2 regions of the Nonomuraea sp. NPDC049400 genome follow, and region 1 is predicted to be linked to the other one. Evidence: riboswitches for the same ligand, from Rfam matches in the RefSeq annotation. Region 1 holds a riboswitch; the other holds the start of a gene.

Region 1 (14,232 bases):
GTCAGCTCCTGCTCAGAGACGCCCAGCTCCTCAGCCTTGACGATCTTGTCGAGCACGAAGCCCACCTTGAGCGCACGCGCGGAGTTCTGCTCGAACTCGGCGAAGCGCTCCTCCTCCGTCGTCTGGTAGAGGCGGAAGAAGGCGTCGCGGCTCAGGCCGCTCTCGGCAATCTGGTGGTCGAGGTTGTGCTTGCGGGCGTCGACCTCGACCTTGAGCGCGCTCGCCGGCAGCGGGATGTCGATCTGCTCCAGGACGGCGTCGAGGGCCTTCTCGCGGGCCTGCACGACCTGGTCGATCAGCTTGTTGCGGCGGGACTGCTCGCGGATGCTGGCCTTGAGCTCGTCGAGCGTGTCGAACTCGCTGGCGAGCTGGGCGAACTCGTCGTCCAGCTCGGGCAGGACCTTCTCCTTGACCGACTTGACGTTGATGATCACGTCGGCTTCCTCGCCGGCGTTCTCGCCGCCGACCAGCTCGGTCTTGAAGCTCTTCTCCTCGCCCGCGGACATGCCCTCGAGCGCGGCGTCGAGGCCCTGGAGCACGGAGCCGGCGCCGACCTCGTAGGAGACCTCGCTGGCCTGCTGCTCCTCGATGTTCTTGCCGTCGATCTCGGCGCGGAGGTCCATGACGACGAAGTCGCCGTTGGCGGCTGCGCGCTCGACGCCGGTCAGCGTCGCGAAGCGCTGGCGCAGCGCGTCGAGCTGCTTGTCGACGTCCTCGTCGGAGACCTCGGCGGAGTCGACCGTGACCTCGAGGCCCTGGTAGTCGGGCACCTCGAAGTTGGGCCGGATGTCGACCTCGGCGGTGAACTCGATCTTGTCACCGTCGTCGATCTTCGTGACCTCGATGTCGGGCCGGTCGACCGGGAACACGTCGACCTCGTCGACGGCCTGGCCGTACAGCTTGGGCACCGCGTCGTTGAGGGTCTCCTCCAGCACCACCGCCCGGCCGAAGCGCTGCTCGATGATGCGGGCCGGAACCTTGCCAGGCCGGAACCCGGGGACGCGCACCTGCTGCGCGACCTTCTTGTACGCCGCATCCATGCTGGGGCGCAGCTCGTCGAACGGCACCTCGACAGTGAGCTTGACCCGGGTCGGGCTTAGCTCCTCGACAGCGGTCTTCACGGAATGGTCTCCTTGATCAAGCTACGAGTGATCGCGGGCGCGTCCATTCGGAAACGGCTCACGCGCCGCGCCCACATGAGCGGTGTTGGGCATGCTCCGCCACGGCGGGATCCAACGCCGATGGCCAGTCTAGGGCAGATGCATACCCAACAACGACTCCGTCACCGCCACAAGTCGTCCACGATCATCCGTAGCCCGTCGTCAGAACTCGTCCGCGATGGTCCGCAACAGCCCGACCGTCTCGTCCGGGGTGGTGCTCACGGCGCAGAGCCGCTCCATCACCTCGGTGTATCGGTCCACGTCCTCACGCTTGTCGAGGTAGAGCGCGCTGGCGAGCTGCTCCACATACACGACGTCGGGCAGGTCGGAGTCGGGAAAACGCAGGATGCTGAACGCCCCGCCCTCCGCGCTGTGCCCGCCGAAGCTGAACGGCATGATCTGGATCGTGATCTTGGGTTGGCGCATCAGCTCGATGAGGTGTTCGATCTGGGCCCGCATCACCTCGACGCCGCCTATGGGCCTCCGTAGCGCGGCCTCGTCGATGACCGCCCAGAAGACGGGCCCGTCCGGCCGCTCGAACATCCGCTGGCGCTCCAGCCGGAGATCCACCCTCCTGGCGATCTCCTCGGCCCCGATTCCCGCCGTTCCGGCGGTCACGACGGCCCTTGCATACTCCTTGGTCTGCAGGAGTCCTGGCACGAACTGGACTTCATAGGTCCTGATCCTGGCGGCGGCCTCTTCGAGGCCGACGTAAGCCTGGAACCACGTGGGCAGGACATCGTTGAACCGGTGCCACCAACCAGGCTCGTTGGCGGTGGCGACCAGGTCGAGTACGGCGGCGCGGGCCTGCTTGTCCTCGACCCCGTACAGGGTCAGCAGGTCCGCCACGTCGCGTTCTTTGAACCCCACTCGGCCCAGCTCCATGCGGCTGATCTTGGATTCCGAGCCCCGGATGAGGTGGCCGGCCTCCTCACGAGTGACGTTCTTTGCTTCCCTGAGCTTGCGCAGCTGGGAGCCCAGGAGGATGCGCAGCGCCGTCGGTCCGGAACCCGGCTGGTTCTGCGTCACTTTGCCTCCTATCAAGGTCCGCACACACAGTGACACCACATTGCCGGGTATGACAAGGTCTCAACCTCGTGTCCGATTAGCAGACTAATGCCCCAAAACGCCGCATGCTGCTGCACAATGCAACTGCACGTGCATTTGGGTCTTGCAGCTGCCGCGATCGTGACCCATGATGGCCTAGTGCATATTGGGCCAAACATGCACTAACTCGGGCTGAACGGGGAGGTATCGGCGGCATGGTGGAGGACCCTCTGGCCACTGCCGATGCTTTGCAAATCACCCGCGAGGTGGGCTTCGACCGTCTGCTCATGGGCGGCAAGCCGTACACGACCGCGTGCCCGTTGCCCTTTCAGGCCGACTCCGTGAAGACGGCCAGGGACGTGACCCGCTCGACCCTGCAGAGGTGGGGGCTGCCCGAACTCGGCGACGACGCCGCGCTGGTGGTGTCGGAGCTGGTGACGAACGCGGTCCGCTATGCGATGTACGCAGCAGGGCGGCGCGAGATCGAGCTCTTGCTGATGCGCGTACAGCCGCACGTGCTGCTGGCCGTGGCGGACCCCAGCGATGAGGTGCCGCGCCCCAAGGAGCCGGACTTCGTCTCCGAGAACGGGCGCGGCCTCTACATCGTGGAAACCTACAGCCAGTGCTGGGGCTGGGACCCCCTCGCCCGCGGCGGCAAGGCCGTGTGGGCGCTCTTCCGCACCGAGCATTGATGCCTGAGGGCTAACGGGCCCTCATTCGCCGGTCGCCCCGTCGATACGCTCGCGCAGCAGGTCGGCATGGCCGTTGTGCCTGGCGTACTCCTCGATCACGTGGACGAGGATCCAGCGGTGCGAGCAGTCCTGTCCGTTGCGGTCGCCGACGGCGTCCAGCGGCTTGGCCGCCGAGATGGCGCGGGCGCGCTCGACCTCCTCCTCCCAGGTCGCGAAGGCCTCCTTGACGGAGGCGGTGTCCACTTCGTTGAAGTCCGCGTCGTTGTCGCGGTCCTTGTCCCAGAGCTTGGGGATGTCCTCACCGTTCAGCACGCGGCGGAACCAGACGCGCTCGACGTGCGCCAGGTGCCTGACCAGTCCAAGCAGGGACAGCGTCGAGGGCGAGGCTGGGCGCAGGCGCAACTGCTCGTCCGACAGGCCCGCGCATTTGACGGCCAGGGTGCCACGGTGCCACTCGAGCCAGTTGTTCAGCACTGTCCGCTCGTCGCCGGTGAGGGGCGGGGGGATCCGGGTGTCAGTCATGAGGCCTGACCTTATCTACGCGGAGCTCCGGCGGTTGAGCCATCGCGTCACCAAGTCATCGCACTGGAAAGTTGCGCGCTGAAATAAATCGATGTACGGTCATGCTCAATCTTCCAGTACTGAACTACTTGAGACGGAGCACAGCATGTACCCCAGCGAGCTCACCGGCAGCTACACCATCGACCCCATGCACAGCCGGTTTGGCTTCGTGGCGCGCCACGCGATGGTGACCAAGGTGCGCGGCAGCATTCCCGTCAAGGAAGCCACCGCCCACCTCGACGCCGCCGACCCAGCCGCCTCGCACGTCCACGTGGTCCTGGACGTGGCCGGCATCCAGTCCGGCAACGACATGCGGGACGACCACCTGCGCACCGGCGACTTCCTGGACGCCGCCGGCCACCCGGCCATCACCTTCGAATCGACCGACATCAAGCACGTCGGCGGCGACAGCTTCGAGGTCACCGGACGGCTGACCATCCGCGGCGTGACCCGGCAGGTCACCATCCCCCTCGACTACACCGGAACCGCGGTGGACGCCCAGGGCATGACCCGGGTCGGTTTCGAGGGCAGCACGGTGATCAACCGCAAGGACTTCGGCATGACCTACAACGCCGTCCTGGAGACGGGCGGCGTGATGATCTCCGAGAAGATCACCCTCGAGTTCGACCTGTCCGCCGTCAAGAACGCCTGAACGCCTGGAACGCGTCAGCGCCGGCGGCCCTCCAACGGCATCCACCTCGACGCCGCCGGCTACGACGCACTCTCCCAGGCCGTCGACCTCGACGACCTGCTGTCAACGAGGCCGGAGCAGAGCACGCAGACGATGGTCACGGCAGCTCGGGCTTCCCTTAGTGGCGGAGAGTCTTATTCAGAGGGTGGGAATTCCAGGTCGATCCGATGGGTGAGACTGACTTTGGGGTTCGGCTCTGCGTGTGCGTTCTCAGCCGTGGATCGGATAGGCGGCCTGGAAGGTCAACCGCTGATCGGCCGTGTCGCCGATGTGGGTGAGGAGTTCGTCGAGTGCGGCGTATTCCTCCCATGGCTGCTGACCGCTTGCCTGGGCCAGGCGGGTCACGACGAGGACTTCGAGGTCTGGGACGCGCTTGTTCTTCCAAAGCTTGTCGGCCAGGCTCACCAGCAGGTCTTCGAGGGTGAATAAGGCGTTCTACGGCGACATGAAGCGCGTCTGCGCCTCCCAGACGGCCTACGGCCACCAGAACAAATGCAAGGCCTGGTCGGTGACGTACTACAACGCGGCGAAGCTCGCAAAGATCAAGTAGCCGGCGTCACACCGGGCGGATCCCAGGGGGGTGCTCCAGAGGTTGGCTGGGAGGCCGCGCGCCAGGTCAGCCACGCTGTCAACGTTGATGAGGCGCCGAGGCTGATGAGTTGGAAGGGAGTGGGAATCTCATCCCATCCCGAAGTCGCTGCTGCCGGCCCGGGCGAGCGTTGTCGCCGCTGACAGCGAACAGGAGGCCATGTTCGTCGAGATCGCCGAGCCGGGCTCGTTTCATCCTGAATACGCAGGTCGAGGCCTGACGTGAGCGTGGTGAGGGTGCTCGTGCGGGTCAGGGCGGGAGATCATGACGAGTGGTCACCTGTCACCTCGTGATCTCGCTGTTGGTCAGGACTAGTAGAACGTGCTGATCGATGGATGCCGTGGCCAGCGCCGCCGTGATCGAAGTGACCAGGCCATAGCGGCTGTCGACAGCCAGGTTACGCAGAATCCTCATGGCGTCCGTCTCGTAGGCCTTTATCACATCATGGGCTGCGGCGGTATATCGCAGGTATCGCAGGCCCCTGTGCCATGTCATCGCGTGTTCCGCAGTCACCTGCACCCTGAGAAGATCCCGATATGTCAGGACTACGCAGTTTCGAGAAGCGCTCCGACGGTGTTGTACGGCTCTGGCAGATCGAGCGCGAAGGCATCCGCTGTCACATGGCGTGGGGGATGGCGGGTGGCACCCTGCGGGGGACGAGCATGACCCTCGACGACGAGGCGCATGCCGTACGTCACTTCAACAAGAAGATCGACGAGAAGCGGCGCGAGGGCTACGTCGAGGTCGTGACACCCGAGCCCGAGCCTGCCCCCGCACCGGCTCCGGGGCACGTAGGCTCGCTTCTCGACATCCTGGATTCCGGCTACGAGCCGCTCGATGCCTACGACAGCGTGTACGTCATGCCCGTGCGACTGGGGATCGGGCGCTTCTGGCGCTATGCCGTACTGACGGACGACGGGCGCAGGGGCCTGATGTTCCCCGTAAAGGAGGCCTGCCATGACCCGGAGCTGGTCCGCGCGTTCCTGGATTTCCTCGTGCCGCGCCGGGAGCTGGCCTTCGACGGCAGTTCGCATCACAAGTTGCCGTTGGACGCGCTGATCGGGCCGTTCAGCCACGCGCTGCTGTGCTCGCCGCAGCTGATCAGCAACGTCTACGAAGGGCGCGTCGCCTACGCGTATCCGATCCACGACTGCGAGATCGGCGACGCGGACACCGGGACGTGGGTCGAGGCGCGGACCCAAGGACATGGCTCGCTACCGAATTCGACCTGGGATCGCGCTCCCCTACCGGTGACCGACCTGCGCTACGACCTGCGGAGCGCGAGCGGGCCGTTCGAGGGGATGGGTGATCGGGAGACGTTGAGACGGGCCAAGTTCAAGACCGGCACGCTGGAGGGGGCGGGGAATCTGCTGCGCCGGCTGGCGGTCTCGACGCCGAAGAGCTTCGTGGAGGTTCGGTCGTTCCGGGGCGAGGTCCTTGCTCTCGGGCCCGCCGACCTCACAACCGACACCTTGGACAGGGTCGGCAGGTTCGTCCGCTAGTTTGCCTATCCCTTCCGGAGACGCCACGATTGGGTTGGTCCCTATTGAAGTGGCAGGTCAAGGGCCTGGTGTGAGCTCCGCTGGACGTGCTCTTCCTGGTGGTGCCAGGGGTTCAGTGCGGATGATCGTTTGCCTGAGGGATCACGCACGTTTCATGATCCGTCACGGTCCGGATGATCGCGTTCACGATGATCCTTTGCGCGGGAATTGCGCCGTCTGTGAATGACCGCGGTAGAGGTACGGTGTCGCTTCTGGAACGCCTCACCGCGCGTCGCACGGAACTGGCCAAACAGGCCGAGCAGGTGATCGCCCAACTGCTGGCCGAAGACGAGCTGCAGGGAGAGCCTGTTCGGGCAGCTCAGGCCGCCCATGACGACACCGAGAACATAGGCGACGGCGGCGGCGAGATCGAGGTGGTGCCGATGTACCGGGTGGCGCTGCCGGCCCGGCGCGTGGCCGAGCCGCCCCCGAGGGCTGCTGATCCCCCACCGGGAGCGCGCCACGAGCGCACACGAGCTGCCGTCGACTACCAGGCGCTGCTGGAGGCGGTGCGCACCGCCGACGGTCGGGTGATCTGCAAGGCGATCTGCGCGCAGCTGGGTTGCCTTTCGAGTCGGGTCAGGTGGGAGGCGTGCGGGCCAAGCTGAAACGGCTGGCCGAGCGGGGCTGGCTGCGCAAGACGCCCAGCGGCGCGTTCGCTGCGCTGCGCTGACCACGCCCGAGGGCGCCCGAGGGCGATCGACGTCCCCTCACAGCCCCTGACCAGGGCGACGTCCCGGTGAACAGAGCAAACCGGCGGACACGATCCACCCGTGTTCGAATCGTCGAGGTCGCCAGCAGACGGGCCCGCTGTTGCCGCTCCCATCCAGCCAGCATCGCCTCGAACACGGCTTCTGCCGGGCGCAAGGGCACCACACCATCCGACAGAACCAGATGAGCGGCCCCCTCCACAGCCACCCTTCTCACCCTTCGATTGGCTCATGGCGCGCGGCGAAGAGGTCCTGCTGTCGACGGATCAACTCCGCCAGGTCGTTGCCAGCTGGACCGGTGTGGTCGACGGTCCCGTGGGTAAACGCCATCTGCAAGTGAGCGAATAGCTCATTAGATGCGATTCGTCCCATTTCTAGTTCATCGAGATGTGCACGTGGTCGTAGTGGTTCTCGGTGATGCTGCCCCGGTCCGACATGGCCCGCCAGCCTGAGCCCATGTTGATGCGCTGCTTCCAGATCACGTACTTGACCCCGAGCTTGTCCTTGTTCTTGAGTGCCCACTCCGCGATGCGGTCGCCCAGGGCGTTGTTGACGGCCGACGGCGTCGTCCCGCCGGTGCTCATCATGAAGTCGCAGGCCCGCCCCAGCGGGTGCTCGCCGCTGGAGCCGGAGCGGAAGCAGCCCACCTCGTACGGCAGCTTGAAGTTCTTCTCCACCTGCGCCTTCATCAGCCGCGTGCGGGCCGTGATGTTGTCCGAGCCCGTGGGCAGCTCCGGGGCCCAGCTGCCGTTCGTGTTGCGGCCGGGGCCGAACGGCACCAGGTCCTGGAGCTTCTTCTGGATGTCCTTGATGACGTCCTGGGCGTCTTCGCGCTGCTCGGCCACGTCCTTGGCGTCCGCGCTGATCTGGGTGGCGAGCGCGGCGGCCTCGTCGGAGGCCTTCTTCTTCTCGTCGCGGGCCTTGGCCACACCGTCCACGACGGCCTGCTGCTCGGCCGTGAGCTGCTCCAGCAGGGCCACGGCGCCGCCGTTGGTGGGCAGCAGGAAGGCGGGCAGCGAGGGGTCGTGGCTCTGGTAGCGCATCCTGGCGATGTCGGCGACCCGCTGCTCGGCCGCCACCACCGCCTGCTCCGCGGCGGCCAGGCGGTCCTTGGCGACCTTGGCGGCCTCCCGCGCCTTGGCCAGCTCGACACGCTTGAGGTTGTACTTCTCGATGAGCTTGTCGACCTTGCTGTTGAGCTGCTTGAGCTGGGCGCGGAGCTCGGCCTCCGACGGTTTGGGCGCGGCTGACGCCGCGGTCACCGGCAGGACTGCGACGGCCGCGGCGGTGATGAGACCGATGACAAGGCGCACGGGGGACGCAGCCGCCACGTGGATGTTCCTCTCCCTCTGCCGACCGGGTTAGCTGACGGGTTCGGGCGCGGAGGTGCCCTACCGACACGTGGTCGGATTCACCCCAGAACTAGGTGGGTCCCCGGCTCCCGGGCGACACGCCCGGGATTAGGCGCGCAACGGCCGTTACAGCCGGTGCAAAAGGGATGTTAGTGGTAGATCACGAGTAATGCGACCCTAATAAGAAATCTGATAGTGATCTACTTGTGATCGAATCATACGCGCGGCCTCCTCCGGCAGCACGTCGTTCACGAAAGCGCCCATCGCCGACTCCGAGCCGGCCAGGTACTTGAGCTTGCCCGGCGCCCGCCTGATGCTGAACAGCTCCAGGTGCAGGTACGCGAGCTCACGGTCCTGCCGTACGGGCGCCTGGTGCCAGGCCGAGATGTACGGCATCACGACGCCGAACAGGTCGTCGAAGGCCCGCAGCACCGAGGTGTAGAGCGGCGCGAACGCCGAGCGCTCCGCCTCCGACAGCGCGGCCAGGTCGGGCACCTGCCGGTGCGGGTAGATGTGCACCTCGTACGGCCACCGTGCGGCGGCGGGCACGAACGCCGTCCACAGCTCGTTGGCGGCCACCACGCGCGTCCCCTCGGCCCGCTCGGCGGCCAGCACGTCGGCGAACAGGTTGCCCTTCGAGTACCGCTTGGCGGCGGCGAGCTGGAGCTTGGTCCTGGGCGTGACGTACGGGTAGCCGTAGATCTGGCCGTGCGGGTGGGCGAGCGTGATGCCGATCTCCTCACCCCGGTTCTCGAAGCAGAAGACCTGCTCCACGCCCTCGATCCCGGACAGCTCGGCCGTGCGGTCGGCCCACGCCTCCATGACCAGCTCCACCTGGTCGGTGGAGAGCCGGGAGAAGGAGGACGAGTGCTCAGAGGTGAAGCAGACCACCTCACACCGCCCCGCTCCCGGCCGCACCTCGCTCAAGCCACCCACTTCCGAATAAGTCCCGAAATTTCCGGAGAAGGAGGGAAACCGGTTCTCGAACACCACCACGTCGTAGTCGTGCGCCGGGATCTCCGACGACCGGGTGTCCGACGACGGGCACAGCGGGCACTCGCTCGCCGTGCCCGTCGGCTGGAACGTGCGCGTCTGCCGGTGCCCCGCGATCGCGATCCACTCCTCGGTCAGCGGGTCGTAACGCAGCTCGGAGGCCACCGGCCGCGGGTCGAGCATGCGCCGGTCGATCGCGCTCCTGTCGGCGTCGTCCCGCCGGTCGAAGTAGATCAGCTCTCGGCCGTCGGCCAGGTGGGTGATGGTGCGCTTCAAGGCGAGCCCTCCGCGATGATCAGTTCTCCGGCCCGTTCGGCCAGCTCCGTGCGTGCGTCCTCGGGCAGTCCCGCGTCGCTGATGACCACGTCGGCCTCGCTCAGCTCGGCGATCGTGCTGATGCCGACCGTGTTCCACTTGGTGTGGTCGGCGGGGATGACCAGCTTGGTGGCGGCCGCCACCAGCTCCCTGTCGGTCTCCGACTCCAGCAGGTTGGGCGTGGTGAACCCGGCCCGCACGCTCATCCCGTGCACGCCGAGGAAGAGCGTGTCCACGTGCAGGCGGCGGATCGCGGCCACGGCCACCGGGCCCACCAGGGCGTCGGACGGCGTGCGTACACCGCCGGTCAGCACGACCGTGCGGTCAGAACGCGGGTTCCGGTGGAAGACCTCGGCGACGGGGATCGAGTTGGTGATCACCGTCAGCTCGGGTACGCCGATCAGGTGGCGGGCCAGCGCCCACGTGGTGGTCCCCGCCGAGAGCGCCACGGCCGTGCCCGGCCTGACGAGGCCGGCCGCGCGCCGCGCGATGGCCTCCTTCTCCTGCTGCTGGCGGGCCGACTTGGCGGTGAAGCCCGGCTCCTCGGTCGAGCCCGGACCGAGGGCGGTGGCGCCGCCGTGGACCTTCTCCAGCAGCCCGCGCTCGGCCAGCACCTCGAGGTCGCGGCGAATCGTCATGTCGGAGACGCCGAGCTCGCGAACGAGGTCCGCGACCCGGACTCCGCCGTTGCTGCGCACGCGTTCGAGGATCGTCTGCTGACGCTGCTGTGCGAGCACACCCGCTCCTTCCAACAGATTCCACCAAATTATGACACGGAATTGTTGGGGAATGTTAGTTCGCGTGGTGCGCTTGCGCTGGTCAGGGCAGGCGGGAGACGCTCTGGTTCCGGCCGATCATCGGAGGCGAGCTATGGCCAGGCGCGCACGCAAGGGCAGGGCACGCAAGAAGAAAAAGGCTAACCACGGCAAGCGCCCCACGGCGCGTTGATCGGGTGGCCGCCTTTCCCGGCGGCCACCCTCCTTTGTCTGCGCCGCTTACGCGCCGCCGTCCGGCGTCAGCCGCACGGCGAGCCGGTCCGGGTGATCGGCCCTGACCACGACGTCGGCGGCCTGCTGGGGCCGTGCCTCCCGCTCGTACCGCTCATAGGCGGGCAGCCGCCACAGCTCGTCCTCGGGCGTTGCGCGCTCCAGCGCCCCCACCGACAGCCACACGTGCACGCTCACCTCGAACGCCAGCCCCCGCCCGAGCAGCAGCGTCCCGTCGACGATCAGCACCCCTCCCGGAGGCAACTCCTGGTACGGCGCCCGGTACGCCCGATCGATGCGGCTGTCCCAGAGCCGCGGCAGCACCTGCCCCGAGCCGCCCGGGTCCAGGGGCTCGAGGACCTCCCTGGTGAGCGCCTTGGCGTCGAGCCAGTCCTCGTAGAAGGCGTCCGGGTCGGTCCTGCCGTGCTCCAGCCGCAGCGACGCGGGCCGCAGGAAGTCACCCGCCGACACGCGCAGCACGGGCCTCCCGCGCAGCCGCAGCGGCGCGACGAGCTCGTCGGCCAACGTCTCGGGACGCGCGGCCGGCGCGCCGTCCACGGCCACCCGAACCCATCCCCGCCGCGCGGCGATCCTTTCCGCCAGTTCCTCGACGAGGGCGTCGCGGGAGATCGCTCGCCAACGCATGCCTACGCGCGCAGCCCCGCCACGAACCGGTGCATGGCCTCCGTCACATCCGTGAGCACCTGGGCCGAGGCGACCGGGTCCCCGAAGATCTCCATACCGTGGTCGGCGTCCGGGACCTCGAGGTACGGGTGCCCCAGGCCCCGCGCGACCTCACCGTCCCACGCCTTGTCGGCCGCCCCGCCGACCAGCAGCGTGGGAGCCTCGCTCCGCCGCAGTGCCCCGATGACGGACTCCATGGTGAGCAACGGGGTGAGCCAGATGGCGGGCAGGCCCCGTTCGGCGGCGAACGGTGCGGCGAGCGAGCCGAGCGACTTGCCCACCAGCAGCACCTGACCGGCGCTCTCCGCCTCCACGGCCTCGCGCGCCCGCTCGACGACCCACGCCTCACGTTCGGCGAGGGCGCCACCCGCGGGCGGCTCCCACCAGACCTCCTGCACGGTCCACCCGTGGTGCGCGAGCACCGCGCGGGCGAAGTGGAGGAGCGGGCGGGCCGGCACGTAGGCCGCGCCAGGAAGCAGGACGGCCACCCGATCCGGATCGCCTTCGTGCCGGGTGGGGACTCCGCAGACCTTCGCTGGCACCATTCCCGGAGTATAAGCCGAACCACCTGCCGAGATCATGAAGCCGCCGCCCCCGTCATGCCGGCCCTAACGCCGCACCCGGGCGGCGATGGTCTGCGCACACACCAGCGACTCGGTATGCGTGGTGTCCACCACCAGGTCGTAGACCACGCCCTCGTGGACCACCTCTGCCTGCAATGCGGCCATTCCCCCGACACGATCGCCCCGGGCGATCTCACGGCCCGCGGCGACCGCGCTGTCGCACTTGACGCCGACCCAGAGCACGTCCAGCCCGACAAGAGCCTTCTGCCACCGTTCCTGGGATGCCGCCCCGCCGAGGAACACGTCATCCACAATGACTCGAGCGCCCGCGCGGGCCATCGCGGCGACCCCCGCCGTCCACGCCGCGTCCAAGACCAGGAACTCCGGCCCGACAATCACCTGGCCGTCGGGGGCGAACTCGATCCCCGCATCCGATCCCCGCATGGAGGCGGGCAGCGCTTCGACCATGGTGTCGACTCCGACGGCAAGCCACGGATCCGGCAGGATCGCCTGCAGGCACCGGACGATCCCGGACTTGCCCGAGCTGGAGCCGCCATTGAGCACGATCATCTGAGTGGCCACCGCGCCACACTAGAGGGCTGGCCCTACACGTTCCAACTGGTTATCGACCCGCACCGCAGCAGGCGCCGAAGGGGCACGGAAGGAACGCGGAAGCAGGCATCGGGCACAAAAGATCGAGAAGAAGTAGCAGAGATCACGAAGGCCAGGTCGCCTCATGGGGCTGACCTGGCCTTTCGCCTTTGGAGCGGACGACGGGAATCGAACCCGCGTAGCTAGTTTGGAAGACTAGGGCTCTACCATTGAGCTACGTCCGCGCGAACCGGTCGAACTCTGGTCTAGACTTCATCCGGTCGTTAGGGCGTAAGCGTACCGGAGTCCCGGAGCGCATGCGCACTCGACGAGGCGGGGCGTGGCGCAGCTTGGCAGCGCGCTTGCTTTGGGAGCAAGAAGTCGCAGGTTCAAATCCTGTCGCCCCGACCAGGTCAGAAGGCCCCTCCCGAGCGGGAGGGGCCTTCTGCTTGTCCGGAGACGCTCCCGCCGCCTCGCCCGCCGGCGTCCGAGCCTGGGCGGCACTTTTCCCCGCCGCCGGCCGTTGTCACCGTGCCGGGGGGCGGAACGGGGTGCGTTATGGGGTTAGCGGGGCGTTCGGTGGTACGGACGAACGCGGTGTCACTCGGGGGTTTCCTGCTCGGCATGTCCGTCGCCGTCGCCGTTCTCGGCGCGCGGGTGCTGGACGTGTCGGCACAGGAGGCGCGCGCGACCGCGCGTACCACGGCGTCGGTGGTCGAGTTGTTCTTCGACGGAGCCGACAACCAGACGGCGGCCCACCTCGAATGGTTCGACGCGGACGGGGTGGCGCACGTCACGCTCGTCCAGGTCGGCGGCGACCGCGAGCTGGGCCCGGGGGTGGGCCTGGCCGTCCGCTACGACCCGGGGCGGCCGGACGACCTGGTCTTCCCCGGCCGTGACGGCGAGTTCCCGCCGCCGGGCGACTGGCAGGCGCGCATCCTGCTGGCCCTGCTCGCGGCCGTCTCCGGCCTGCTGCTGCTTCTGGGCGCGCGGCTGCTGCTCAACCTCCGCGCCGCCAGGGCGCCGGCGGCGGTCTGGCGGGCCGCGCCCCGGCTGCTGACCGCCGAGGCCAGAGGGGCCCGGTGGTTCGCGGGCTACCTCCGCCTCACCGCGGAGCCCGTCGGCGGCGGGCCCGTGCGGCGCTACCTTCAGCGGGTCTACTGGGACCCGGCGCTGGACCGGATGCCCCGGCGCAAGCGGAGCCGGGACGGCGTACCGGTTCAGGTCCACGTGGGCGGCTGGCCGTTCCGCCGGGCGGTGGTGCTCCTGGACGACGGCACCCGCCTGTGGCCGGCCGGGAGACTGCGGCGGCGGGCCCCGCGCAAGTGGGTGGTGGAGTCCCGGCCCGCGACCGCCCGGCGGCGGTCGCGGCCCGGCTGGGGGTCCGTCGGGCTGATCGTGATGGCGACGGGCTGCGGCGCCTTCGGGCTGTACGGCCCCGCCATCGGGCTCGCGGCGGCCGGTGTCGGCTTCGCCACGGTGTACTACATCTGGGGCTGGTACGGCGGCGAGGTCATCTGCGGCAGCGAGGCGTCATGAGTGGCTGAGGCGGGACGTCAGCCCGTCAGCGTGAGCGGGTTGACCAGGTCGGCGTAGACCAGCAGGCCGGCCATGATCACCATGACCAACGCGATCGCGTATGTCAGCGGCAGCACCTTGGCGATGTCCACGTAAGCCGGCTCAGGCCGTCGCATGATCCTGGCGTACGCCCGCTTGATGCCCTCCCACAGCCCGCCGGCGATGTGGCCGCCGTCGAG
Region 2 (14,232 bases), on a different contig from region 1:
CCTGCCCCTGGGGCTGGCCGAGCAGGTGGCGCTGTCATGACCCGCACTGTCATTTCCCGCGCCGTCACCGGCGGCGCGGGAACGTGGGAGGGTTCAGCGCGCGCTCGACCACCGCGTTGAGCTGCTCGTCGGTGAGCACGGTCGGCTTGCCGACGCTGAGCCCCCGCACGTACACCTCGCACAGCCACTCCAGCAGCCGGGTGGCCTCGAACGCCTCCTCCATCGTCGCCCCGATGGTCACCCCGCCGTGGTTGGCCATGAGGGCGGCCCGCTTGCCCGCCATCGCCGCCCGCACGTTGGCGGCCAGCTCGGGGGTGCCGTAGGTGGCGTACGCGGCCACCCTGACCGTGCCGCCGAGCAGCAGCGCGTTGTAGTGCACGGGCGGCAGCTCGGTCATGGTGGTGGCCACGACCGTCCCGAACACCGAGTGCGTGTGCACGATGGCCTGGGCGTCCGTGGTCTCGTAGACGGCCAGGTGCATGGGGGTCTCGCTGGACGGCTGGAGCTCGCCTTCCACGAGGTGGCCCTCGACGTCCACGATGGGGCACATCTCCGGGGTCAGCCGGTCGAGCGCCACCCCCGAGGGCGTGACCGCGACCAGCTCCCCCTGGCGCACGCTCAGGTTGCCCGACGTGCCGATGACCAGGCCCAGCTCGACGGCGCGGCGGCCGTACTCGCACAACTGCTCGCGCAGGCTCATGCGTTTCGAATGTAGTCGGTCGTCCGAATTACAGCAATCCTGGCGCTCCCTCACAGGCGGTCGAGGGCCTGGAGCATGAGCCGCTCGATGTCGACGCGCTTGAGCCGCCCCGGATAGAGGAGCAGGTGCAGGCTGAGGCCGTCCATCAGGGCGAGGAGGTGCTCGGTCAGGTCGTCGAGGTTGTCGTCCGTGCGGAGCTCGCCGGCCGCGCGAGCCTGCCCCAGCAGGTCACGTACGGCGGCGCGCAGCTCGCCCGCCTCCGTGCGCTGCACCTCGGCCAGGCGCTCCGAGGCCAGGCTGCGGCTCCAGAAGCTGACCTCCAGCCGGGTCTCCTGGGTGCGCTCCGCGTCGAGCGGCAGGTTGTCCAGCAGCAGCTCGCGCAGCGCGGCCAGCCCGGTCACGCCCTCGACCTTGCTGGTGAGCCGGTCTCGGATGCGCTGGTGCGACTGGCGCAGCGCCGACAGCAGGATCTCGTCCTTGTCGGCGAAATAGTGGGCGAGCACGCCGTTGGAGTATCCGGCCTCCTTGGCGATGGCCCGCGTGGTTGCGGCGTCGATGCCGTCCCTGACGATCACCCGGCGGGCGGCTGACAGGAACTCGCGCCTGCGCTCGTCGTGATCGACGATCTTGGGCATCGGCTCCTCCATTGACTTTTTATTCGGACGTCTGTCTATTTAGACTATGACCGTCGCCACCGTCGGCGTCCACATCGTCGACATCCTCACCAGGCCCGTCGATCACATTCCCCAGGGCCAGGACACCGTGCTGGTGGACCAGATCCGCCTCACCGCCGCGGGCGCCGCCGCCGGGACGGCCGTCGACCTGGTCAAGCTGGGCAACTCCGTGGTCACCATGGGCGCGATCGGCGATGACGAGCTGGGCGACTTCCTGGTCGCGGTGCTCACCAAGCGCGGCGTGGACGCCTCACGTCTCGTGCGCAGGGCGGGCGAGCAGACGGCCGCCTCGATCCTGCCCATCAGGCCGGATGGCGGGCGGCCCAGCTTCCACGTGCCCGGGGCGAACCTCACGGTGACGTACGCGGACCTCGACGCCGAGCTGCTGCGCGGCGTGCGGGCGATCCACCTGGGCGGCATGGATGTCACGTTCGGCCTGGGCGACCCGGCCTTCTTCGCCCTCCTGGACTCGGTACGGGCCGCGGGCACCATCGTCACGATGGACCTCCTTTCAGAGATGCCTGATTTATTGGGAATGGCCCGAGCTTTTCTGCCGCACGTGGACTACGTGCTGCCGAACGAGTCGCAGGCGCTGCTCATGACCGGCTGCTCCGACGTCCAGGAGGCCGCTCAGACGCTGCTGGCGGACGGGCCGCGCGGTGTGCTGGTCACGCTCGGCGCGTCGGGCAGCCTCGTGGTCACTCCCGACGGCACGGAGCCGGTGCCCGCCATCAAGACGGACGTCTCGGACACGACCGGCTGCGGAGACGCGTACTGCGCCGGCTTCCTGACGGGGCTCCTGCACGGACAGGACGTGCTGACCGCGGCCCGCTGGGGCACGGCCGCCGCCGCCCGCGTCGCCACGGGGCTCGGCTCGGACGCCGGCCTCACCGACCTCGACTCGACTCTAAGGATCCTCGGATGACCGACGCAGAACTCCGCCGACGGGCCTTGAAGGTCGTCCCCGGCGGCATGTACGGGCACCTCAACGCCGCTCTCTTCGCCCCGGGCTTCCCGCAGTTCTTCGAACGCGGCGAGGGCTGCCGGCAGTGGGACGTGGACGGGCGCGAGTACATCGACTTCATGTGCAGCTGGGGCCCGGTCGTGCTCGGGCACCGGCACCCGCGTGTGGAGGAGGCCGCCGCCAGGCAGGCCGCGCTCGGCGACTGCCTCAACGGCCCAGGCCCGATCATGGTGGAGCTGACCGAACTGCTCGTGGAGACCGTGCCCAGCGCCGATTGGGCGATGTTCTCCAAGAACGGCACCGACGCCACGACCCAGGCGCTCATGGTGGCCAGGGCCGCCACGGGCCGGACCAAGGTGCTGATGGCCCATGGCGCCTATCACGGGGCGGACCCCTGGTGCACGCCGTCCCTGTCGGGCACGACGCCCAACGAGCGGGCGGACCTGGTGGAGTTCACGTACAACTCCCTGGAGTCGCTGGAGGCCGCGGCGGCGACCGCGGAGGGGGACGTGGCGGCGATCATCGTGACGCCGTTCAAGCACGACTCGTTCGAGGACCAGGAGCTGGTGGAGCCCGTCTTCGCGCGCGGCGCCCGCGCGCTGGCCGACCGGCTCGGGGCGGCGCTGGTGATCGACGACGTGCGGGCGGGGTTCCGGATCGACCTGCGCGGCTCCTGGGAGCCCTATGGGGTACGCCCCGACCTGACGGCCTGGTCGAAGGCCATGGCCAACGGCTACCCGATCGCGGCCGTCACCGGCACAGACGCGCTGCGCGGACCGGCGCAGACGCTGTATTCCACGGGCTCGTTCTGGTTCTCGGCGGTCGCCATGGCGGCGGCCAAGGCGACCATCGAGACCCTGCGCGACACGGACGGCATCGGGGCCATGGAGCGGGCCGGCACGCAGCTCCGCGAGGGGCTGTACGCGCAGGCCAAGTCCCACGGGTTCGTGGTGAACCAGACGGGACCGGTGACGATCCCGTGGCTCAGCTTCGACGGGGACGCCGATCTCTCCGTCGCGATGTACTGGAGCGACGCCTGCCTGCGGCACGGGGTCTACCTGCACCCGTGGCACAACTGGTTCATGTCGGCCGCGCACACGGAGGCGGACGTGGCGAAGGCCCTGGAGGGCACGGATCAGGCGTTCGCCGAGACCCGCGCCCACTTCGGCTAGGCCCGCTCCCCCACGGAACCGGGCTAGGCGGCGGTGAGCTTGGCGATCTCCGCCACGATGGCGGGCCAGAGCGGGCGCGGCAGGTCGTGGCCCATGCCCGGGTAGGTCACCAGGCGAGCGCCGGGGACGGCGGCGGCCGTGGCGTGGCCGGCGGCGACCGGGATGAGCTGGTCGACCTCCCCGTGCAGCACCAGCGTGGGCACCTGTACGCCCGCGAGCAGCGCCGTGCGGTCGCCCGAAGCCATGATCGCGGCGAGTTGCCTGGCCGTGCCGTCGGGGTCGAAGCAGCGGTCGAACGCCAGCCCGGCCAGCTCGCGGATCCTCTCGCGGTCCAGCTCGTATCCGGGCGAGCCGAGGACCGACCAGGTCTGCACCGCCTGGGCGAGCACGGCTTCGCGGTCGGCCGGGGGCCTGGCCATGAGGGCGGCGAGCGCGGTCTCCGTCGGCGGGGCCACCGAGGGGCCGGGCGTGGACATGATCGAGGTCAGGGTCAGCACCCGGTCCGGGTGGCGGATGGCCAGGGCCTGGGCGATCATGCCGCCCATCGAGGCGCCGACCACGTGCGCGGCGGGCCATCCGAGTGCCTCCATGAGCCCCGCGGCGTCGTCGGCCAGATCGTCCAGCAGGTACGGCGAGGGCGCCCCAAAAGTGGGAGCGCCCTTGTCGTGGAAGTGCGTGGACAGGCCCGCGTCGCGGTTGTCGAACCGTACGACGTGGTGTCCCTGCTCCGCCAGCAGCTCGCAGAGCCCTTCGTCCCAGTGGATGAGCTGCGCGCCGAGGCCCATGATGAGGAGCAGGGGACGGCCCTCGTGCAAACCGAAACTCTCGTAGGCGATTTCGATGCCGTTCGCGGCTACCCGGGTGGTCACGAGGACCAGAATGACATTCTGGTAGCGACCCGTAAAGCCCGTGAAGTCAGAGATTCATGAGGCCGCGGATGCGGTCGCTGGTGAGCGCCGCGCTGCCGCCGGCCACGGCCACGGCGCCGGCCAGGACGGCGGCCGTGGTCTTCGAGAACGAGGTGGGCGCGGTCTCGGTGGGCGCGGTCTCAGCGGCCGCGGGCGGCGGCTCGGCCGGGTTGTTGTCCTGCTCGGCCCAGGCGCGGGTCGAGAACGGAACGGGGTAGTTCTTCTTGCCCGGACCCTTGCCCCACTTGGTGATGACGTAGTCGACCTTGATGTGCCCCTGGCCACCGTTGCCGTCGACATGCAGCGTGTCGGAGTTGAACGTGCCGCCGGTGAGCTCCGCGAACGTCTTGGCGTCCAGGTCCAGCATGATCCCGCGGTTGGAGGGCACGCCCGGGCCGCGGTCGCCGACGAAGAACGGCATCTTCTTGCCCTTGTAGACCACGTAACCCTCGGTCATGAGCGGCCAGCTCGGGCTGGCGGCCAGGCCCTTCTGCATGGGCTTGCCGCTGGCGGGCAGCCCGGTGTCACCTGCGCGGCCGGAGGCGTCGTCCCAGAAGTACGAAGCCGTTGTCGAGCCCTTGAGCAGGACCTTCTCATCATCGTTCGAGTCGGCGTGAGCCGCGGTGCCGGCGACGGCGAGCGCACTTACGGTGCAGGCGGTGAGCAGGACAAGAGAACGCAGGCCAAAACGTGCAGACATGAAAAGTAAAGTCCTTCGCGACGGGGGCAGGGAGTTGCGCTCGCTCGAAAAAGGGCGTAGCTAGGCAGAGCACCTGGCAAAGGGGAGATAGCTACGCGGAGCGCGAAACGAGCCTGAGGAAGGGACCGCTCAGTAGGCGGCGGCTATCACGCTGTCCGGGGGTGCGACGCGGTCGGGCATGCGGTTCATATGTCCTCTCCATCTCGCCTACCGGGTTAGCTGGCGGGTTCGGGCGTGGAGATGCCCTACCGACACGTGGTCGGATTCACCCCAACTGCGATGGGTCCCCGGTTCCCGAGTGATCGGGATTCGGCGCCAGCCGGCTGTCCCTCCTGGGTGAGGTCCACGCCACCGGCTGTGAATTGGGCAACACTCTAACCACGCATTCCGGACATACGCAAACACTTCGTCATGAATCGGGCAGAAGATCTACCTTCCCGCACAAAGAAAAAAGGGGGCACGGCAGTGCCGTACCCCCCTGGGAAATCCCAGCCTCAGCCGCCGCTCTTGCGCCTGAACGATCTTTTACTCGCAGCCGGACCGTGCGACCCATGGATCTTCGACGGGTCACCGCCCCTGCCACCCGCGCCCGAGCCCGCGTGCTGGTTGCGCTTGCGCTCCAGCGCCTCGCGGAACTTGCGCTTCATCTCGTCCTCGGGAGTTTCGCTGACTTCCTGCTCCGGTGTATCCGCCATGAGGACCTCCATGGTGTTGGGGACAGTCACAGCTTCGCATGGCCCCGCTTATGACGCGAAACCGGCTTCCCCACCGGCTTTGCGGGACTGCACTGCCACCCACCCGACAACGTTCAGTCGAGGGTGAACGCCATCAGGCGGAACACCGGGTCCGGGCCTGAGCAGCCCTGCCCGTGTCCCACGAATCGGGTCTCGCCGCTCGGCCGGAGCCCGTGTCTGGCCGCCTCCTCGACGACCAGGCCGGCCCGGTCGGACGGCTCCCTGCGCCCTCCCGTACCGTGCGCGGCTCCCTTGTCGACCGTCGTGACGAAAACTCCGCCTGGCCGCAGCACGCGGGCGGCCTCGGCGATCACCGGGCGGGCGTCGTCCAGCAGGTGCAGCAGCCAGATGGTGGTGACCGCGTCGACCGAGCCGTCGCGTACGGGCAGCGTACGGGCGTCGCCCAGCACGACGTCCACGCGCCCGGCGGCGATCCGCGCCATCCCCGCGGAGGCGTCCACCCCGAGCACCCGCAGCCCCCGACCGGCCAGCTCCCTCGTCACGAGCCCGGTGCCGCAGGCGATGTCGAGCAGCGTGCCACCGGATACGAGGCGGCGCACGGCGTCGGCGGCGGCCACGGCACGCGGCAGCCCGCCCCGGGTCTCGTCGTAGTGTTCGGCCTCGAGGTCGTAGTCGAGCACTGCCGGTCCTCCTGGCGTCGGGGTGCTGCCGGACAAGATACGCCTAGGTAAAAGGGAACCGTTCGGTTCCTGGTGTTGGGTTGGAGCAGCTCAGGAAATAGACCCGGCATGATGGTCAAGCCCCCGGTCCTGCCATGAGCCTCCTCGGCCGTGACCTGGCGGTGGATCTGGGAGGCACGAGCACGCGCATCTATGCCCGGGGCAAGGGCATCGTGCTCGACGAGCCCTCGGCTGTCGTGCTCGACGACCGCACCGGCAAGGTCATCGCGTACGGCGCGGACGCGACCGACGGCGAGACGTGCTGGCCGGTCAGCGGCGGCCTGCCGGTCGACGGCGAGCTCACCTGGCGCATGGTCAGGCACTTCCTGAGCAAGGTGCAGCGCAATCCGTTCGCCAGGCCGCGCCTGGTCATGGCGCTGCCCGACAGCTCCACCCCGATCGAGCGGACGGCGCTGAGCGACCTGGCGTTCGAGGCGGACGCCAGGCGGATCGAGCTGATCCCGCACTCGCTCGCGGCGGCGCTCGGCGCCGGACTGCCGGTCGACAGCTTCGCGGGGCACATGGTGATCGACATCGGGCGCGACTCCGCCAGGATCGCCGTGCTCTCTTCCGGGGCCGCCGTGGCCACGACGGCCGTCCCCGGCGGCGGCGAGGCCGTCAACAGGGCCATCGTCCGCCTGGTCGAGCACAAACACTGCCTCCTCCTCGACGAGCACGAGGCCGAGTCGGCCAAACGCCACATCGGCGCCGAGTGGGAACCGCTGAACCGGCACGTGACGATGCGTGCCCGTGACCCGGACACCGGCCAGGAGCGCGAGGTACGGCTGCCGGTCCAGCAGGTTTACGAGGCGACCAGGCAGCCGGTCGAGGCCATCGTGCGGGCGGCGATGGACACGGTCGAGCGATGCCCGGCCGAGCTCGCCGCGGACCTCGGGGGGCGGGGCGCGGTGCTGGTAGGAGGCGGCGCGCTGCTGCGGGGGCTCGCGCGGCGGCTGCGGGCGTCGTTGCGAATGCCGGTACGGAGGGCGGAGCGGCCCCTGGAGTGCGTGGCCCTCGGCCTGGGCCGGTTCGTGGACGACCTGGGCCTGATCGCCCGGCTCCGCAACGCCCTCGCCTGGGCCGGGCCGGACAAGTGACCGCTCAGCCGAGCCAGGCGTCGCGTCCGAGCCCCCGACGCGCATGAGACGGCGCACCCAGGCCGTGCGGCGTGGTCGAGTGCGAGTGCGCGGGGCCGGGGGCCGAGCGGCGTGGTCGTGTGCGAGTGCGGGGGCCGTGCGGCGTCAGGGGGTGGAGAGGGCTTCGGTCGGGGACAGGCGGGAGGCGCGGATCGCCGGGTAGAGCCCCGCTGCCGCGCCGATGACCAGGGTCGCCGCGAGGCCGCCGACGGTGGCCCAGGCGGGCACCACCGAGGGCCAGCCGCTGTACAGCGCGTACCCCATCGTGACACCCGTCCCCAGCAGGATCCCCCCACCCCCGCCAAGAGCCGACAGCAGGAGCGACTCCGCGAGGAACTGGGTGCGGATCTGGCCGCGCGTGGCTCCGAGGGAGCGGCGCAGGCCGATCTCCGCGCGGCGTTCCAGCACCGAGATGACCATGGTGTTGGCCACGCCGACCCCGCCCACGAGCAGCGCCACCGCGCCCACCCCCAGCAGGAGGTTGGCGAACGCCTGGCTGGTCGCCTGCTTGGCGGCGAGGGCGTCGGAGGGCCGGGAGACGTCCACCTCGTTGGGCGCCTCCGGGTTGGCGGTCCCGGCCAGCACCTGGCGTACGGCCTCCAGCTTGGCCTCGTCGGAGCGGGTGTAGAGCGTCGTCGGGTGTCCGTCGAAGCCCAGCCTGGACTCCGCCACCGGCCAGCCGACCAGGACGCCGCTGTCCAGGTCGGTGGCGAGCGCCACCGGTTCCAGGACCCCGATGACCGTGAAGCGGATCCCTCCCACCACGACCTGCGTGTCGGGCGAGGCCGAGCCCACGCCGAGCCGCTGGGCCGCCAAGGAGCCGAGCACGGCGGCCGGGTAGCGTTCGGTGGCCGCGTTGAGCCAGGTGCCGTTCCGCAGGGTCGCGCCCACGGTGGCGGGCAGGTCGAGGCGGGCCGCGTACGTGGCGATGCCGCTGGTCTGGGCCTCGGGGATCTCCTCCGACCGGTAGACCTTGACGTCGCCCATGCGCCCGATCGACGAGACGGCCTGGACGGGGCCGATGCGCTCGATCATCGACTCCGCCTCCTTCGGCATCTGCGCGGCCTCGCCCGTGAGCGTGGTGCCGGACGAGACCGTGAGCAGGTTGGTGCCGAGCGCGGAGAGCGTACGGTCGAGCTCGGCGCCCGAGGAGGACGAGAGTCCGACCACGCCCACCATGGCCGCGATGCCGATGGCGATGCCCAGCGCGGACAGGAACGCCCGCAGCGGCCGGGTGCGCAGGCCCACCGCCCCGACCCGCATCACGTCGCGGGACCGCATCCTGGCCGGGCGCAATTTCGGGCGCGCCACCTCCACCATGGACATCACACCGCCTCCAGGGGGACCCGCGCGGTGTCGGAGATGATCTGGCCGTCGCGCATCCGCACCTGCCTGGGCAGGCTGGCGGCGATCTCCCGGTCATGCGTGATGATCACGATGGTGGTGCCGCTCGCGTTCAGCTCGTGCAGCAGCTCCATCACCCCCGTGCCCGACACCGAGTCCAGGGCCCCGGTCGGCTCGTCGGCCAGGAGCAGCGGCGGGTCGCCCGCCACGGCCCTGGCGATGGCCACGCGCTGCCGCTCGCCGCCGGACAGCTCGTGCGGCTCGTGGTCCGTCCGGTGCCCGAGCCCCACCCGCTCCAGCGCCTGGGCCGCGCGGCGGCGCCGCTCCGACCTGCCCAGGCCGGTGTAGACGAGGCCGTCGGCCACGTTGTCGAGCGCCGGGACCTTCGCGGCGAGGTGGAACGACTGGAACACGAACCCGATCGTGGTGGCCCGCAGCGCCGACAGCTGACTGTCGGACAGCTTCGACACGTCGTACCCGTCGATGTGGATGGACCCGGACGTGGGCCGGTCGAGGGTGCCGACGACGTTGAGCATCGTCGACTTGCCCGACCCGGACGGGCCGACGATGGCGACCAGCTCGCCGTGCTGGATCCGCAACGACACCGACGCCAGCGCCGCCACGCCGCCCGGGTACGTCTTGCACACGTCCGTCAGAGCGATCATGGGATACGTCATTTCGGCATCCCCACGGTCATGCCCTCGGCCAGCCCGTCGCCGCTGACCTCGACCCGCCCCCCGGAGAACAAACCTGTCTCAACCTTGATATATCGTGACCTGCCCCCCTCGATGATCTCCAGCCCGTACCCGCCCTCCTGCAGCGCCACCAGCGCCGCCACCGGCACGGTCAGCACGTTCTTGCGCTTGGAGGCCGTGAACGTCACGTCCACCGCCGCCTTGTCCAGCCCCTTGGCGGCCTTGGCGGCCCCGATCGAGACGAGCGCCTCCACCCGGGTCTCCGGGTCCGCGTTCTGGCTCTCGGCCGGCTCGATGACCGTGGCCACCTCGGTGACCTTGCCCTGCACACTCTTGCCGTCCGGCAGCGTGACCTCGACCTTGGCGTCCTTCTTGGCCATCCGCTGGTCCTCGGCCTCCAGCTTGACCGTGACCACCTTGGACGTGCCCGTATAAGTCAGGACCTTCTGCCCCGGAGCGGTCGGCTGGCCCTCCTCGGACTCCAGGCTCTCCACCCGCACCTTGCCGGGGGCGAACACGACCCGGCCCAGCTCGACCACGCCCGTCTCGTCCAGGCCGCGGTCCTCCTGCCATTCCATGACCGCCTCGGCGGTGTCATAGGTGTACTCGTCGTCGACCGTGAACCCGTCGTAGCCGAGCTTGCTGAGGTTCCGTTCCAGGTTCTCGACGTCCTTGCCCTCCACGCCGACCTTGAGGTCGCGGTACGCGGGCGTCGAGCCGTACATGAGCACGACCGGCTTGTTGTCCACCCGGTACAGCGACCTGCCGCGGGTGATCTGCGCGCCGCTGTCGGGCAGCCAGGTGACCGTGCCGGGCTTCCTGCTCATTGCCGTGGTCACCGGGCCGTAGCCGAGCTCGCCGTCGGCGTCCCTGGTGTCGTTCAGGGTCTGCCTGGTCACCGTGGTGGTGGCCGGGGGCAGGGCGCCGGCCGACGCGGTCGGGCCGGCGCTGCCTTGGAGCAGGCCCGCGCTGTTGACGGCCACGAACCCGCCTCCGGCCACGGCCACCACGGTCAGGAGCCCGGCGACCAGCCTGCCCCGGCCGCGGCGCCGGCGCGGCCTGGAGGCCGGCGCGTCCGGCTCCGCCCTCCCCCCAAGGGTGGCCCCGTCTGTCACCGGGCCCATCAAAGACCTCCCATACCGGCCTCGGCGGACTCCTTCTGGCACTTCTGCTGGGCGGCCTTGAAGTCGGGGTCCTTGCCGACCTCGCCGGTGATGCGCATGGCGCCGCCGTCGGGGTCGGGGAAGCTCTCGACGCCGTTGTCACGCATGCACTGCGCGAGCTTGCGCAGCGCCTCGCCGCGCTTCGGGTCGGGCTGGCCGGCGCGCTCGCCGCTCGGGGCGTACTCCTTGCACGTCTCCTGGGCCTTGTCGACCGTCTCCTTCGGGATGCTCCCGTCGAGCTTCATCATGATGCCCTTGCCCGGCTGCGGGTCGTCCATGGGCACGCCGTTCTCGCGCATGCACTGGGCGAACTTGAGCATCTTCTGGTGCGGGTCTTCACTCGGCTTCGCGCTGGAGGCGGCCTGGGTGCCGGTGCCGCTGACCGACGCCACCTCGGCTCCGCCGCCGTCGTCCGCACCGCAGCCGGCCAGGAACAGTGCGGCCGCCGCCAGCGCGCCGAGGACTCGTACTCGCATGAGATCTTCCCTCTGTCGGATGGATGCCGTCTCGAGGGGAGATGCAATAGGGGCCGCTGTTTCCTCAGCGTTTCCGTTCGCGCTTATTTTGAGCAAATGCCGCCTAGGCCACACTCAGCTCCGTAAGCGAATGAAAGGTGCGCCATGCGGGTGCTGGTGGTTGAGGACGAGCGGCTGCTCGCCGACGCGATTGCCGAGTGGCTGCGTGAGGAGACCCACGCGGTCGATCTGGCGCACGACGGCGAGGCGGCGCTGGAACGGATCGCCGTCAACGACTACGACGTGGTCGTGCTGGACCGGGACCTGCCGCGGGTGCACGGCGACGAGGTGTGCAGGGAGCTGGTCGAGTCGGAGCGGGACGCGCGGGTGCTGATGCTGACGGCCGCCGCCCAGCTCGACGACCGGGTGACCGGCCTGTCCCTGGGAGCCGACGACTACCTGACGAAGCCGTTCGCCTTCCCCGAGCTGGCCGCCCGCGTGCTGGCCCTGGGGCGGCGCTCGCGCCCAGCCGTCCCGCCCGTGCTGCGGCGGGCCGGGATCACGCTCGACCCGGCGCGCAGGGAGGTGTTCAGGAACGGGCGGTTCGTGCCGCTGTCGAAGAAGGAGTTCGCGGTGCTGGCCGAGCTGCTGCGGGCGAACGGGAGCGTCGTCTCGGCCGAGCAGCTGCTGGAGAAGGCGTGGGACGAGAACGCGGACCCGTTCACCGGGGCGGTCCGGCTCACCATTCTCAAGCTGCGCCGCAAGCTCGCCGACCCGCCGGTCGTGGAGACCGTGCCGGGGGTGGGGTACCGGATCGCATGACCCTCCGGCTGCGCCTCACGCTGATGTACGGGGGCCTCTTCCTGGTCGCCGGGCTCACCCTGCTCGGCGTCACCTATCTCCTGTTCAACCAGCAGCTGACACAGTCGTTCGAGAGCCGGTTCGAGCCCGAGCCCGGCAGGATGAAGAAGCTGCTCCTGGCCCGGGACGGCGTCGTGGTCACCGGCGACGCCGCGGTGGAGTGGCTGCGCCAGCAGGAGGAAGAGCTGCGCAGCGCGGCCGTCACGTCGCTGATCGCGCAGGGCGCGATCGCGCTGGTCGTGGTCGGCGGCGCTGCGCTGGGGCTCGGCTGGGTGGTCGCGGGCCGGGCGCTGGCCCCGCTGCACCGGGTGACCGACACGGCGCGCAGGATCGCGGCCGCCCCCATGGCCGAGCGCGGGCTGCACGAGCGGATCGCGCTGGAAGGACCCGATGACGAGGTCAAGCAGCTCGCCGACACGTTCGACACCATGGTCGAGCGGCTGGACCAGTCCTTCGACGGGCAGCGCAGGTTCGTGGCGAACGCCTCGCACGAGCTGCGTACGCCGCTGACCCTGAACCGGGCGCTGGTCGAGCTGGCCATGCACCGCCGTACGGCCCCTCCCGAGATCAAGGAGCTGGGCGAGAGCCTGCTGGAGATCAACGCCCGCCACGAACGGCTCATCTCCGGCCTCCTCCTGCTGGCCCGCTCCGAACAGGAGATCGCGGACCGCTCGCCGGTGGACCTGGCGGACGTGGTGACGCACGTGGTCGCGCAGACCGCCGGGGACGCTCACGAGGCGAAGGTCACCGTGTACGAGGTCACCGCCCAGGCGCCCACCACCGGGGACGCGCTGCTGCTTGAACGGCTGGTGCACAACCTCGTCGAGAACGGCATCCGGCACAACGTGGACGACGGGACCGGGTGGGTGCGCGTGGCGAGCCGCACCGTGTCCGACGGGAAGGTGGAAGTCGAGGTCAGCAACACCGGCCCGAGTGTGCCGCCGTACGACATCCCGCTGCTGTTCAAGCCGTTCCACCGGCACGGGGCCGAGCGCGTGGTCACGGCGAGGAGCGCGGGGCTGGGGCTGTCGATCGTACGGTCGGTGGCGGTCGCGCACGGCGGGGACGTCAGAGCGCAGCCGCGGGAGGGCGGCGGCCTGATCGTGACCGCGTCGCTGCCGCGCCCCACTCAGTGACTCTTGGGCGGAGCAACGCGGAGATTGTGATTCCATGATCATCCATGAACGCAGCCGAAACGACTGTGCGGAAAAGATGGATCAAGCTTCTCGTGGCCCCTCTCGCCATCCTTCTCCTTGGCGCGATGGGCCTGTATCAGCTGATGAACGCCCGGACCTTCCAACTGGCGGGAGAACTGACCGACCGTGTGGCGACCGATGAGAAGGTCGTTGCCCTGACCTTCGACGACGGCCCTGACGAGAACACCCCCGAGATCATCGACATCCTCGCCGAGCAGCGCGTTCGCGCGACGTTCTTCGTCATCGGCGCACAGGTCGAGGCCCGGCCGCAGGACGCGCGGGCGCTGGTCGCCGCCGGCCATCAGCTCGCCAACCACACCTACACCCATCGGCGAATGGTCTTCGTTTCGCCCGCCACCGTGGCGAGTGAGGTTGAACGCACCGACGCGGCCATCCGGAGGGCGGGGCAGCGCGGCGAGATCCTGTTCCGTCCGCCGACGGGCAAGAAATTGCTGCTGCTACCGCTGTATCTGGCCGACAACCAGAGGCGCACGGTGATGTGGGATGTGGAACCGGACTCGGGCAAGACTCCAACCGCCACCGAGATCGTCGCGACTGTGCGCGAGGAGACCAGGCCAGGGTCGATCATCTTGCTCCACCCCTGGTATGCCAATGGGCGGAACACTCGCGAGGCCGTCAAAGGCCTGATCACTGGCCTCCGTGACCAGGGATACCGATTCGTCACGGTCTCAGAGTTGCTCGCTTTGCAGCGTCGTTGACCTGGGTCTGGCCCCGTACGTCTCGCCAACTGGGCCACATATTGCGGCAACCGAAAGGTTTTCGACGACAGCGGAACATCACTACAAATCCGTATTGCAGTCGCTATGGTACGTAAAGATCACCCGCCCCC

Evidence for each region. A riboswitch is a leader RNA that binds a small molecule or an ion and turns the genes downstream of it on or off. The one in region 1 is predicted to bind cyclic di-AMP.
Region 2: it holds a riboswitch for cyclic di-AMP, as region 1 does, so the genes downstream of both, ACIBVN_RS15815 (hypothetical protein) here and ACIBVN_RS13700 (coiled-coil domain-containing protein) in region 1, are expected to answer to the same signal.

Annotation. Positions count from the first base shown of each region.
Region 1 covers NZ_JBITMP010000008.1:6,991-21,222, forward strand. The annotation lists gene tig (trigger factor) at 1-1,121, opposite strand, end outside; gene ACIBVN_RS13660 (helix-turn-helix domain-containing protein) at 1,323-2,189, opposite strand; gene ACIBVN_RS13665 (ATP-binding protein) at 2,423-2,899, shown strand; gene ACIBVN_RS13670 (DinB family protein) at 2,921-3,421, opposite strand; gene ACIBVN_RS13675 (YceI family protein) at 3,567-4,112, shown strand; gene ACIBVN_RS13680 (hypothetical protein) at 4,362-4,556, opposite strand; gene ACIBVN_RS13685 (hypothetical protein) at 4,573-4,701, shown strand; gene ACIBVN_RS13690 (WGR domain-containing protein) at 5,277-6,242, shown strand; gene ACIBVN_RS13695 (hypothetical protein) at 6,416-6,889, shown strand; gene ACIBVN_RS13700 (coiled-coil domain-containing protein) at 7,366-8,322, opposite strand; cyclic di-AMP (ydaO/yuaA leader) riboswitch at 8,328-8,468, opposite strand; gene galT (galactose-1-phosphate uridylyltransferase) at 8,521-9,612, opposite strand; gene ACIBVN_RS13710 (DeoR/GlpR family DNA-binding transcription regulator) at 9,609-10,388, opposite strand; gene ACIBVN_RS13715 (50S ribosomal protein bL37) at 10,522-10,599, shown strand; gene ACIBVN_RS13720 (uridine kinase) at 10,647-11,282, opposite strand; gene ACIBVN_RS13725 (hypothetical protein) at 11,285-11,866, opposite strand; gene cpt (chloramphenicol phosphotransferase CPT) at 11,930-12,466, opposite strand; tRNA gene ACIBVN_RS13735 (tRNA-Gly) at 12,647-12,720, opposite strand; tRNA gene ACIBVN_RS13740 (tRNA-Pro) at 12,810-12,886, shown strand; gene ACIBVN_RS13745 (hypothetical protein) at 13,073-14,014, shown strand; gene ACIBVN_RS13750 (M50 family metallopeptidase) at 14,032-14,232, opposite strand, start outside.
Region 2 covers NZ_JBITMP010000009.1:92,342-106,573, forward strand. The annotation lists gene ACIBVN_RS15785 (DUF885 domain-containing protein) at 1-40, shown strand, start outside; gene ACIBVN_RS15790 (class II aldolase/adducin family protein) at 65-700, opposite strand; gene ACIBVN_RS15795 (TetR/AcrR family transcriptional regulator) at 751-1,335, opposite strand; gene ACIBVN_RS15800 (carbohydrate kinase family protein) at 1,382-2,299, shown strand; gene ACIBVN_RS15805 (aminotransferase class III-fold pyridoxal phosphate-dependent enzyme) at 2,296-3,510, shown strand; gene ACIBVN_RS15810 (alpha/beta fold hydrolase) at 3,534-4,379, opposite strand; gene ACIBVN_RS15815 (hypothetical protein) at 4,426-5,118, opposite strand; cyclic di-AMP (ydaO/yuaA leader) riboswitch at 5,308-5,443, opposite strand; gene ACIBVN_RS15820 (DUF5302 domain-containing protein) at 5,613-5,813, opposite strand; gene ACIBVN_RS15825 (class I SAM-dependent methyltransferase) at 5,927-6,493, opposite strand; gene ACIBVN_RS15830 (rod shape-determining protein) at 6,628-7,629, shown strand; gene ACIBVN_RS15835 (ABC transporter permease) at 7,774-8,994, opposite strand; gene ACIBVN_RS15840 (ABC transporter ATP-binding protein) at 8,994-9,677, opposite strand; gene ACIBVN_RS15845 (peptidoglycan-binding protein) at 9,686-10,831, opposite strand; gene ACIBVN_RS15850 (hypothetical protein) at 10,831-11,346, opposite strand; gene ACIBVN_RS15855 (response regulator transcription factor) at 11,491-12,147, shown strand; gene ACIBVN_RS15860 (sensor histidine kinase) at 12,144-13,322, shown strand; gene ACIBVN_RS15865 (polysaccharide deacetylase family protein) at 13,367-14,101, shown strand.